2 regions of the Arthrobacter sp. JUb119 genome follow, and region 1 is predicted to be linked to the other one. Evidence: riboswitches for the same ligand, from Rfam matches in the RefSeq annotation. Region 1 holds a riboswitch; the other holds the start of a gene.

Region 1 (5,780 bases):
GGTCCATGACCACATTCATGCCCGCGGCCTCGGCGCGCCGGGCCACTTCCTCATGCCAGGATCCCAGCTGCAGCCACAGGGTCTTCGCGCCTACGGCCAGGGCCTCGTCCAGCACGGTAGGCAGGTCATCGTGCTTGCGGAAAACCTCGACCAGATCCGGGGTCTCCGGCAGATCGGCCAGCGACTTGTACACCGGCTGGCCCAGGATCTCATCGAGTACCGGGTTGATGAAATACACCTTGTACTTGGAGGAGGAGAGCAGGTAGGTAGCCACGAAATAGCTGGCGCGCGATGGCTTGTTCGAGGCACCGACAATGGCGATGGACTTGGTGTCGCGCAGGATCTCCAGGCGCTGTGCGGCTCCAGGGCCTTCCCAAGCGGTATCAACGGCAGTCATTAGATTGCTCCCTTCGAAGCGGTTGGCAATGCGCAGGCGGAACCGTCATAGGCCGGAGCCTCGAACCCTGCGGCGGAAGCGGCAATCGCTTCCTGCGAAGCGGCCAGCGCCTGGTCCAGATCCCAGAGGATGTCCTCGACATCTTCCAGTCCTACCGACAGCCGGATCAGATCTTCTGGCACGCCAGCGGAGACCAGCTGCTCGGCGCTCAGCTGCTGGTGGGTGGTGGAGGCCGGGTGCAGCACCAGGGTGCGGGCATCGCCGATGTTGGCCAGGTGGCTGGCCAGCTGCAGGGCTTCGATGAACTTCGAGCCGGCTTCGCGCCCGCCCTTCACCCCGAAGCTGAAGACCGAGCCGACGCCCATGGGCAGCAGCTCCTTGGCCTGCGCGTGCTGCGGGTGGGATTCCAGGCCGGCATAGTTCACGTAGGTCACGCGCTCATCGGCCTGCAACCAGGCAGCGACCTGCTTCGCGTTGGACAGGTGGTTGTCCATGCGCTGCGGCAAGGTCTCCAGGCCCTGCAACAGCTGGAATGCGGACTGGGCCGGCAGAGCCGGTCCGAAGTCGCGCAGCTGTTCGCTGCGCAGCTTGGTCAGGAAGCCGTACTCGCCGAAGTTGTCCCACCAGGAGACGTTGCCGTAGCTGGCAACCGGTTCGGTCATGGTGGGGAACTTGCCATTGCCCCAGTTGAACTTGCCCGACTCGATGACCACGCCGCCCAGGGTGGTGCCGTGCCCGCCGATGAACTTGGTGGCCGAGTGGATCACGATGTCCGCGCCGTGCTCGATAGGGCGCAGGATGTACGGGGGAGTGAGCGTCGAATCGACTACCAGCGGGAGATTGTGGCGGTGCGCCACCTCGGCCAGGCCCTTCAGGTCAGCGATGTCGCCGGACGGGTTGGCCACCACCTCGGTGTAGACGGCCTTGGTGTTTTCCTGGATCGCCGCTTCGAAGTCGGCGGGATCATTGGAGTCGATGAAAGTGGTGTTGATGCCGAAGCGGCGCAGCGAGACATCGAGCTGGGTGATGGTGCCGCCATAGAGCTTCGATGAAGCCACAATGTGGTCGCCTGCCTGGGCCAAGGCCGCGAAGGTGACGAATTCCGCGGCCATGCCCGAGCCGGTGGCTACCGCTCCGATGCCGCCTTCCAGCGAAGCCATGCGCTCTTCGAAAGCCGCCACGGTCGGGTTGCCGATACGCGAGTAGATGTTGCCGTACTTCTGCAGGGCAAAGAGGTTGGCCGCATCGTCAGCGTCCTTGAAGACGAACGAAGTGGTCTGGTAGATCGGCACTGCGCGTGAGCCATGCTCGGCATCGGGGGTGCCTCCGGCATGCAATGCGCGGGTGCGGAATCCAAACTTGTGATCTGCCATGGTGGCTTACGACTCCTTGTCGATTGGGGTTTCGCGGGCACCGCAGGGCGGGCCGCGATCGAGGCAGGAATCCCGGAATCAATGTCGCTTCCTGCTGTGGTCCAACGGGTAGGCGGCTGCATCGTTTCTGGCGGTAGCACCGTAACCACCGGATGTGGCAGGTTGCTGCGGCGTCATCGAACCAGATCTCTCAGCCGCTCGGGATGGTGTAATAATCTTCGCAACATGACCGTTCGTGACCCAACTATGAGTCGTAACGTTGCGTATTGGAGCTGTTATCGGAGATTCTTCGATAACTATTACCCCGGTTAGGCTGGAGTCATGGATACTTCGCTGGCACTGGTGCGACATGGGCAGACCGATTGGAACCTTGCAGGGCGCCTGCAGGGGCGTACCGATATCCCGTTGAACGATACCGGGCGCGAACAAGCTCGCGAGGTCGGGCGCCAGCTGATCGGCCAGAACTGGTCGCTGGTACTTGCTTCGCCCTTGGAACGTGCCCGGGAAACTGCCTCGCTGATTGCCCAGCAGATCGGGGCCGAGACGGGGAACGCCGTTCCGGAACTCATTGAACGCGGCTTCGGCCCGCTGGAAGGCCGGATCATGGCCGAGGTCAGCGAAGCGGAATCGGCTGCTGCCAAGGACCTGCGTGAGCCGCGTGCCCAGATCTTGAGCCGTACGGTGCCAGCGCTGCTGGACTTGGCCAGCAGGCATGCCGGGCGCAAGGTCATGATTGTCAGCCATGGGGCCACCATGCGCACCATCCGCGACGCATTGGCCGGAACCACGGATCCCCAAGGCGTGGAAAATGGCGAAATGCTCCACCTGGAATTGATCCGCCTTGAGCAGATCGCCAGCGAATTGGATCTGGTGGCATTCTAGGAATCCATGGGTATCTGCGTGAAGGAATTTTTTTCGTTCACGCCTCACAAAATGGTCTCCTCGTACGTTTACATGGTGAGAAGCCATGAAGGCGCAAAATTCCAGGAGAGCCATGCAAGCACCGTTCGAGCGGATAGTCCAGGACTATGGACTGAACGTCCTGCGCGTTTGCCGTGCCCTGCTTGATGAGCATCGCGCGCAAGACGCCTGGTCCGAAACGTTCCTTGCCGCGCTCAAGGCGTACCCGCAACTGCCGGAGGACGCCAATGTCCTGGCATGGCTAGTGCGTATTGCCCGGAACAAAGCCATTGACGAGTTGCGCAGGAACAAGCCGGAAATCCTCATCGGCCAAGACGTGGACAGCCTGGCCCCATCGGCCCAACGGCCGGATCTGCAGTTGGAAAACCTGCAGCTGTGGCATGAGGTGAACCAGCTTCCTGGCAAGCAGCGGCAGGTGGTGGCCTACCGCTACCTGGGCGGAATGAGCTACGCGCAAATTGCCGGAATCCTTTCCGGCACCGAAGCTGCCGCCCGGCGTTCGGGCGCCGATGGGATCAAGAATCTGCGGGCCCGGATGGATGACCAAGAACTATGGCGGGAGCAGCCATGAACGGAAAAAATTATCGGCAGCAGGCTACGGCCGCTGAAGCGCAAGTCCTCGACTCGCTGCAGGACCGGCTCGTTGAACGGGCCCGTGCACGGGAACTTGTTGATGTTGCCTATCGCGTGGTCGATAGCCCCGTGGGGGCCTTGCTGCTGGCCAGTACCGATGCCGGGCTGGTCCGGGTCGCTTTTGAATCCGAAGGCCATGACCGGATTCTGGAGGTGCTCTCGGAAAGGCTCAGCCCGCGGATCCTGCGCGACAAGTCGAGCTTGGATGGTGCCGTCCGGCAACTGGATGAGTATTTCGCGGGCCAGCGGCATGGCTTCGATCTTCCGGTGGACTTGCAGCTCTCCACCGAGTTCCGCCGCCAGGTGCAGCTGGAGCTGGGTCATATCGATTACGGGCGTACCCTGAGCTACGCCCAGCTGGCGCAGCAGATCGGCAAGCCGAAAGCGGTGCGGGCCGTCGGTTCAGCCTGCGCCACCAACCCGATTCCCATCGTGCTGCCCTGCCATCGGGTGCTGCGCACCGATGGTTCATTGGGCGGCTACCTGGGAGGCTTGGAAGCCAAGTCCGAGCTGCTGAAGCTGGAGAACCCGGACTTCGCCAGCGGCGCCGCGACGCTGTTCTGACGGGCAGTTCCCGCATGAAACAAGTGCTGGGCTGCTGCCTCCCTTGCGGGAAGCAGCAGCCCAGCACTAATTGCTACGGGCTTGCAGCCCAGCAGCTGCTACTTGCTGCGCAGTTCGAAGCGATCTGCGTCCATGAGCTTGGCCCAAGCGGAGGCGAAGTCATTGACGAACTTCTCCTTGGCATCATCCGAAGCGTAAACCTCGGCCAGTGCACGCAGCTCGGAGTTGGCACCGAAGACCAGATCCACGCGGCTACCGGTCCAGCGGCCATCGGTGGTGGTGTAGGTCTGTTCGTCAGCGGACGGGGTCCATTCCAACCCCAGCTCCAGCAGGTTCGCGAAGAAGTCGTTGGTCAACGCGCCTGGGGTGTCGGTGAAGACGCCCAAGTTGGAGCCGTCCCAGTTATTGCCGATGACGCGCAGTCCACCGAGCAGTACGGTAGCTTCCGGTGCCGAGAGGCCCAGCAGATTCGCGCGGTCGATCAGCAAGTACTCGCTAGGCAGCTTGACGAAGCCCGAGTCGTAGTTGCGGAATCCGTCGGAAACTGGTTCCAGCCATGCGAACTGGTCAACGTCGGTTTGCTCCTGGGTTGCGTCTACGCGGCCCGGGGTGAATGGAACCTCGACCTGCTGGCCAGCTGCCAGGGCTGCCTGCTCGACTCCGACGTTGCCGGCTAGGACAACGACGTCCGCGAAGGAAGCCTTGATCCCGGAAGTGGCGTTGAAGTTGTCAACAATCTCTTCCAGCTTGGCAATTACCGGCTTGAGCTGTTCAGGCTGGTTCACGCTCCAGGAGACCTGTGGTTCCAGGCGGATGCGGCCGCCGTTGACGCCGCCGCGCTTATCCGAGCTGCGGAAGGTCGAAGCGGCCTTCCAAGCCGTGGATACCAGCTGCTGGACGGTCAGTCCCGAATCGTTGATCAGGGCTTTAAGTGCGGCAACTTCAGTTGCACCCAAGGTGGTCTGCGGAGCTGCTGGCAGTGGATCCTGCCAGAGCAGGTCCTCAGCAGGAACCTCTGGGCCGAAGTAGCGGGACTTCGGGCCCATGTCACGGTGGGTCAGCTTGAACCATGCGCGGGCGAAGGCGTCTGCGAACTGGTCTGGGTTCTCCTTGAAGTTCTTGGAGATCGGGCCGTAGACCGGGTCGAAGCGCAGGGCCAGGTCGCTGGTAAGCATGCGTGGCTCGCGGTGTTCCAAGGTCTCGAATGCAGGCTGGACCAAGCCGGCTCCGCCATTGTTGACCGGGCGCCACTGCTTGGCGCCTGCTGGGGATTCGAACAGTTCCCATTCGTAGGCGAAGAGGATGTGGAAGAACTCGTTGTCCCAGCGGGTTGGGTGGTAGGTCCAGGTGACTTCAAGACCCGAGGAGACGGTGTCCGCGCCCTTGCCGGTGCCGTGGCCGTTCTTCCAGCCCAGTCCCTGCATTTCGAGCGGAGCTGCTTCTGGATCCGGGCCGATCTTGTCATCGGCATGCGCGCCGTGGGTCTTGCCGAAGGTGTGGCCACCGGCGATCAGCGCGACGGTCTCCTCGTCGTTCATGCCCATGCGGCGGAAGGTTTCGCGGATGTCTACGGCCGAGGCCAGCGGATCCGGATTTCCGTCAGGACCCTCAGGATTCACGTAGATCAGGCCCATCTGCACTGCTGCCAGAGGAGCATCCAGGTCTCGCTTGCCGGTGTAGCGTTCGCTGTCCAGCCAGACCTTTTCAGGGCCCCAGTAGACATCGTCATCTGCTTCCCAAACGTCCTTGCGGCCGCCGGCGAAACCGAAGGTCTCGAAGCCCATGTCTTCCAGAGCCACATTGCCAGCCAGCAGGATAAGGTCGGCCCAGGAAATCGACTGGCCGTACTTCTTCTTCACTGGCCACAGCAGGCGGCGAGCCTTGTCCAGCGA
Region 2 (5,780 bases), on a different contig from region 1:
GGCAGGGTCTCGATGCCGGCCAGAATGCCCTGGGCGCTGGCCGGGGCGAGGGTCGGGCCCAGATCGTGCAGGAACTTGGAACGCACCAGCATCGCGTAGGCGGCCGGTCCGTGGCGCTCAAGCAGCGAGGTGTTGTTCAGCCGCACCCGCGGAGCGGCGATCTGCGGCCAGCGTAGCGGATCGGAGAAGTCGAATTTCCCCGAGTCCACCACCACGCCGCCGAGCACCGAGCCGTGTCCGGCCAGGCCCTTGGTGGCCGAGTGCACCACGATGTCCGCACCGATTTCCAGTGGCCGAATATTCAGCGGCGTGGCCAGGGTGTTGTCGACCACCACCGGGATGTTGTGCTCGTGGGCAACGGCCGCAATGGCGGGCAGATCGGCCACGGTGCACAGCGGGTTGGAGACGGACTCCAGGAAGAACGCGCGGGTGTCCGACTCAATGGCAGCGGCCCAGGCGGACGGATCGGCCTGGTCGACAAAGCTGATGCGGATGCCGAAGTCGGCGAAGGTGTCGGTGAACAGGTCCACGGTGCCGCCGTAGAGCGAGGAAGAGGCCACAATGTGCTTGGGGCCCTGGGTCAGGGCCAGCAGGGACAGGGCCACGGCGGCCTGCCCGGTGGCGGTGGCCACCGCGTGGGCCCCGCCTTCCAGGGCGGCCACGCGCTGTTCGAGGATGGACACGGTGGGGTTGCCGGTGCGCGAGTAGGTGAAGCCGGCCTGGCGCAGCGCGAACTTCTCGATCGCTTCGGCGTGCGATGCGAATTGGTAGGCTGCGGAATTGTGCAGCGGCGGCAGCATCGGGCGGAAGTCTCCGCTCGGGCGGTACCCTGCGTGCACCGCGTCGGTTTCCTGGCTCATGGCTCCTCCTCGATTCTCTGCGAGGGAGTGCACCGATTGGCATCGTGCGGCGGCACGAAGCTACGCAAAAACGCGTTCGGAACTGCTCCATCGTTCCTGGCGGTAGCACCTTTCGGTTTCCCGATGGTTGCTGCGGCGTCTCCGAGCCAGATCTCTCAGCCGCTCTTGATGGGTTGTTCTTCCATGGTTGGCTATCCGCCGCAACCGGTGCAAGCGGTATCCGGCGCCCGGCTTCATACAAGGCCGCTGCGCTTCATATGTCGTCGCCTTGTCATGATGACGCGGGGGCCTGAACCCTTTTGTGAAGCGAGCTTTTGAGCGGAATCGGCGTGATGCAGGGGTTTTTCTGGAAGTTTGTGACGATGCGCCGGTGCTCCATGACCGGCGGTTACGCTGCTGGCGGCTCAGCCGAGCACTTCTACCCCGAAGCTGGCGACCACCGTTCGCACTTCTTGCAGGTAGCGCTGGGCCTGGTCGGTGAGCGGGATGGCGGCGTGGTCAATCCAGCCGATCTCGATACGCTCCTCGATGGCCAGCGGGATGGCAACGATGGAGGGATCCAGCTCGTCACTGATGATGCCGGTGGAGATCGTGTACCCGCCCAAGCCGATCATGAGGTTGAAGATGGTGGCGCGGTCCGAGACCTGGATTTCGCGTTGGCTGGAGCGCGTGGAGAGCACCTCTTCGGCGAAGTAGAAGGAATTATTCGCGCCCTGGTCGAAGGTCAGCCGGGGCAGGTCTTCGAGGTCTTCGAGCGTGACCTGGGTTCGGGTGGCCAGCGGGTTGCTGCGCGATACGAAGATGTGCGGGTCGGCGAGGAACAGCGGGTGGAAAACCAGCCGGGACTCGCGCAGCAGCTTGTCGATGACCTTCCGGTTGAAGTCGTTGCGGTAGAGGATTCCGATGTCGCTGCGCAGCGTGCGCACGTCCTCGATGATCTCTTCGGTGCGGGTCTCACGCAGCGAAAACTGGTACTCCTCGGCGCCGCTGGCCTGGACCATCCGGACAAAGGCATCCACCGAAAAGGAGTAGTGCTGAGTGGAGACGCCCAGCAGTCGCCGGGCTGAGGGACGGCCGAGGTAGCGATGCTCAAGAAGCTCCACTTGTTCCAAGACTTGCCGGGCATAGCCGAGGAATTCTGCGCCTTCGGCGGTGAGCGTGACTCCCCTGGCTGAGCGCATCAGCAAGGTGCGCCCGACCCGTGATTCAAGCTCCTTCATCGCCGCGGACATGCTAGGCTGTGCGACGTAAATCAGGTCGGCGGCAGCCGAGATCGACCCCTCGGAGGCCACCGCCACAAAATAGCGAAGCTGCTGCAGTGTCAGACCGTTCGTTCCCTGAACCATAGGTCGAGTCTATATGAATCCATAGTTATATCGAGTTACCTGATATCAAGAATCGCCCTGCATGATTGACGCAACGACTTTCCCTCGGCCTGCCCAGGCCTCCCAAATACAGATTGGCCATCATGGCAGACGCATTAAATTTCAGCATTAGCACCACAAGATTCGACGAGAATTACTCCCCTTCAGCGAATTCTCGAACCACGACAAACTTCGCTAATTTGGCGCGCGGAGAACGCCGCGAAGAGAACCTGCGCAATGCCCTGACGATGATCAACCGCCGCTTCAATTCACTAGCTCACTGGGACAATCCCCAAGGTGACCGCTATGCGCTGGAATTGGAAATCATTTCAGCAAATGTGCATTTTTCTGCCGATAATACCGATCAGGAATTTCCACTTTTAGAAGTGCTTGAAACCACGATCGTGGATAAACTCCTAGGCACTCGAACCCAGGGAATAGTCGGCAATAATTTCTCTTCTTATGTCCGCGATTACGACTTCAGCGTGGTGCTCCCGGCATCGTGCAATGGCAGCGGAGCTCCGGTGCTTCCAGAAGATTTTGGTGATCTCCACGGACAGCTCTTCCAACATTTTTTGATTTCACAGGCATACCGTGAGCGTTTTGCCCAGCTGCCGGTGGTTTGCATTAGCGTCTCGACTTCCAAGACCTATTTCCGCACCGGCAACAGCCACCCCGTACTCGGTTTGGAATACCAGCAGGACGAAAATTCATTGACCGACGCGTACTTCGGAAAAATGGGTTTGAGCGTCCGCTACTTCATGCCACCAGGCGCTGTTGCCCCGCTGGCGTTCTACTTCCGCGGCGACCTACTCAACGATTACACGAATCTGCAGTTGATCAGCCTCATCAGCACGATGGAAACGTTCCAGAAGATTTATCGCCCGGAAATCTATAACGCCAATTCGGCCGCTCCTTCTGTGTACCACCCGAGCCTGGGCGCCGAAGACTTCTCCCCCACTCGCGTCTTTTATGACCGCGAAGAACGAACTCAGTTGGGCAAGATCCAAGGCAAGTTCACCGAAGAGCATTTCATCATCCCGAATCGCCAACTGCTAGATCAGTGGTCTTCCTCCTACCCGACTCCAGTCGCCTAAGATTCCGAAAGATAACTCATGACTTCCCCGCTTATCCCCACATCAATTGTCGGCAGCCTGCCCAAGCCTTCATGGCTTGCCGAACCTGAAAAGCTTTGGTCCCCATGGAAGCTTGAAGGCGAGCAATTGCGCGAAGGCAAGCAGGACGCCATGCGCGCTGCGGTCCTCGAGCAGGACCAGCGCGGCATCGACATCATTTCTGATGGCGAGCAGTCCCGCCAGCACTTTGTCACCACGTTCATTGAGCACCTGAGCGGCGTCGACTTCGAGAAGCGCGAGACCGTGCGCATCCGCAACCGCTATGACGCCAGTGTTCCCACCGTGGCTGGTGCCGTCGAGCGCGAAAAGCCGGTATTCGTTGAGGACGCGAAGTTCCTGCGCACGCTGACCGACCGGCAGATCAAGTGGACCCTGCCTGGCCCGATGACCATGGTTGATACCTTGTACGATGCGCACTACCGCAGCCGGGAGAAGCTGGCGTGGGAATTCGCTACCATCCTGAACCAGGAAGCCCGCCAGCTTGAAGCCGCCGGAGTGGATGTTATCCAGTTTGACGAGCCTGCCTTCAACGTCTTCTTCGACGAGGTCGCAGACTGGGGCATTGCGGCCCTGGAGCGCGCCTGCGAGGGGCTCAAAGCCGAGACCGTAGTTCACATCTGCTTTGGCTATGGCATCAAGGCGAACAATGATTGGAAAGCCACTCTCGGCGCACAGTGGCGCCACTACGAGAAGTCCTTCCCGCTATTGCAGGCTTCCTCCATCGATACCGTTTCGCTGGAATCCCACCACTCGAATGTCCCGCTGGAGGTCGTCGAATTGGTCCGCGGCAAGCGAGTGATGCTTGGAGCCATCGACGTGGCCAATGACGCTGTGGAAACTCCCGAGGAAGTGGCGCAGACCCTGCGCAACGCACTCGAATATGTCGATGCCGACAAGCTGATTGCAAGCACCAACTGCGGCATGGCCCCGTTCCGCCGCGATGTGGCCCTGGCTAAGCTCAGTGCGCTGAGCGCTGGCGCTGGCATCCTGCGCGAGGAGCTTGTTGGTGCCCGCGCCTGAAGTGACGGGATCTTCGACGCCTTCGTTGCTGCTAGCCTTCTCCGTCCCGGCTCTGCGCTCGACCTCCGGGGCGATGGTCTAGGCAGCAACGGTGGTCGTTCGTTTCTTGGATACCCATGACGTCGTAGTGGCGAAGCCCGGGACGATTCAAGTAGCTGGACATGGACGTTGATTTCCTACATCTCACAAAGGGCCTTGACGAGATTGGTGACGCGCACTCCAATCGCATCCTGCCTCAGAGCCGATGCAACGCTGTTGGTAGTTGTGTACAAAGTATTGGACATTCGCTGTCTATGATGTCCCGAGATTTCACACCCGATTCGTGGAATCGCGGTACCAGACACGTGGACGCGTAGTTTCAATTAGGGGGGATTTAACAGAGACCGGCGAGCTCACTAAATTGCATGTGAACCAAAACGATTAATGACCGCTAAATAAAACCCATAAAGGAGAAAATGCCAGCAAAGAAGAGCCCACCGCAACGAAGACGTGCTCGATCAGAGATCACGGTGACACTGTCACTGCCTGCGCCGCAGGTGCGAATCCTGACGGTCGCAGCTCAAGCTTTGGCATCTCCCTGGACGAAATAGTCACCCACCTGCTTACCTTCGGGATGCGCACTCGAAAGTACAAGGAGCTGTACAAGGAGTACCAGTCGCCATAGACGCCAAAGGAAGATGAGAGCGACAAATAAGGATCAGCTCGACGGCATTGATACTTGGATGCAGGCTACTTAGAATCAATCATCTCCGTGTATCGACTAAAGAGCAGCTCTTGCTTCTCGCCTTCATCATGTAAGACTTTACGTAAGCTAAATAGTTTAAAAACAGACTGGTCAAGCTCTCTATGAGCCTTCAATAGATCCTGACGCATTGCCAGCGGATTATACATTTCGGCAAGCGACCTACCAGGCTGTGCCTCACGAGCTTCCTGGACCTTCGCTGCCGCGTCCGTCACACTCTTGCGTGCGTGCTCACTGAACGACTCTGGCAATGGGAAAGTATTCCACACAAGGGTGTTTGAAAAGCGCAAGTCATCACGTATTCGACCACCGACCATTCGTTGCCACGACATGAACAGCGACGATGAAAAGATACCGAAAAGGAACCCATCTTCATCAGCAGCCATGAAGTTCGCGTCCGACTGAATCACTTCAGGGCCAAAATAGGCTGCAGTGCAGTACAAGCGTCCAGCTGAGTAATGCCGAGGAATTGCCAAGTATTCAGAGTCAGGTTGACGGTTTTCGTCAAATAGGTGCGGGGTATTTGCTTTTGCGCGAGTGTTCGCTTTGGAACTGCCCAAGCGCATCTGCCGTACCCCTTCTATTCTTTCACGAAGCAAAGCCGACTTCTGAACGTCGGACGGTTCAAGATCCACCATCCACAAGCACCACCGAGGCT

The links. Region 1 has a riboswitch for S-adenosylmethionine ahead of M2368_RS11895 (O-acetylhomoserine aminocarboxypropyltransferase/cysteine synthase family protein). Riboswitches for the same ligand answer to the same signal wherever they lie in the genome.
Region 2: it holds a riboswitch for S-adenosylmethionine, as region 1 does, so the genes downstream of both, M2368_RS06700 (O-acetylhomoserine aminocarboxypropyltransferase/cysteine synthase family protein) here and M2368_RS11895 (O-acetylhomoserine aminocarboxypropyltransferase/cysteine synthase family protein) in region 1, are expected to answer to the same signal.

What each region holds. Positions count from the first base shown of each region.
Region 1 covers NZ_JANUFE010000004.1:88,601-94,380, forward strand. The annotation lists gene M2368_RS11890 (CoA-binding protein) at 1-397, opposite strand, end outside; gene M2368_RS11895 (O-acetylhomoserine aminocarboxypropyltransferase/cysteine synthase family protein) at 397-1,770, opposite strand; SAM riboswitch class I at 1,886-1,980, opposite strand; gene M2368_RS11900 (histidine phosphatase family protein) at 2,092-2,652, shown strand; gene M2368_RS11905 (RNA polymerase sigma factor) at 2,765-3,262, shown strand; gene M2368_RS11910 (methylated-DNA--[protein]-cysteine S-methyltransferase) at 3,259-3,888, shown strand; gene katG (catalase/peroxidase HPI) at 3,987-5,780, opposite strand, start outside.
Region 2 covers NZ_JANUFE010000002.1:141,494-147,273, reverse strand. The annotation lists gene M2368_RS06700 (O-acetylhomoserine aminocarboxypropyltransferase/cysteine synthase family protein) at 1-860, opposite strand, end outside; SAM riboswitch class I at 945-1,035, opposite strand; gene M2368_RS06695 (LysR family transcriptional regulator) at 1,265-2,206, opposite strand; gene M2368_RS06690 (DUF1852 domain-containing protein) at 2,329-3,321, shown strand; gene M2368_RS06685 (methionine synthase) at 3,340-4,380, shown strand; gene M2368_RS06680 (class I SAM-dependent DNA methyltransferase) at 5,110-5,780, opposite strand, start outside.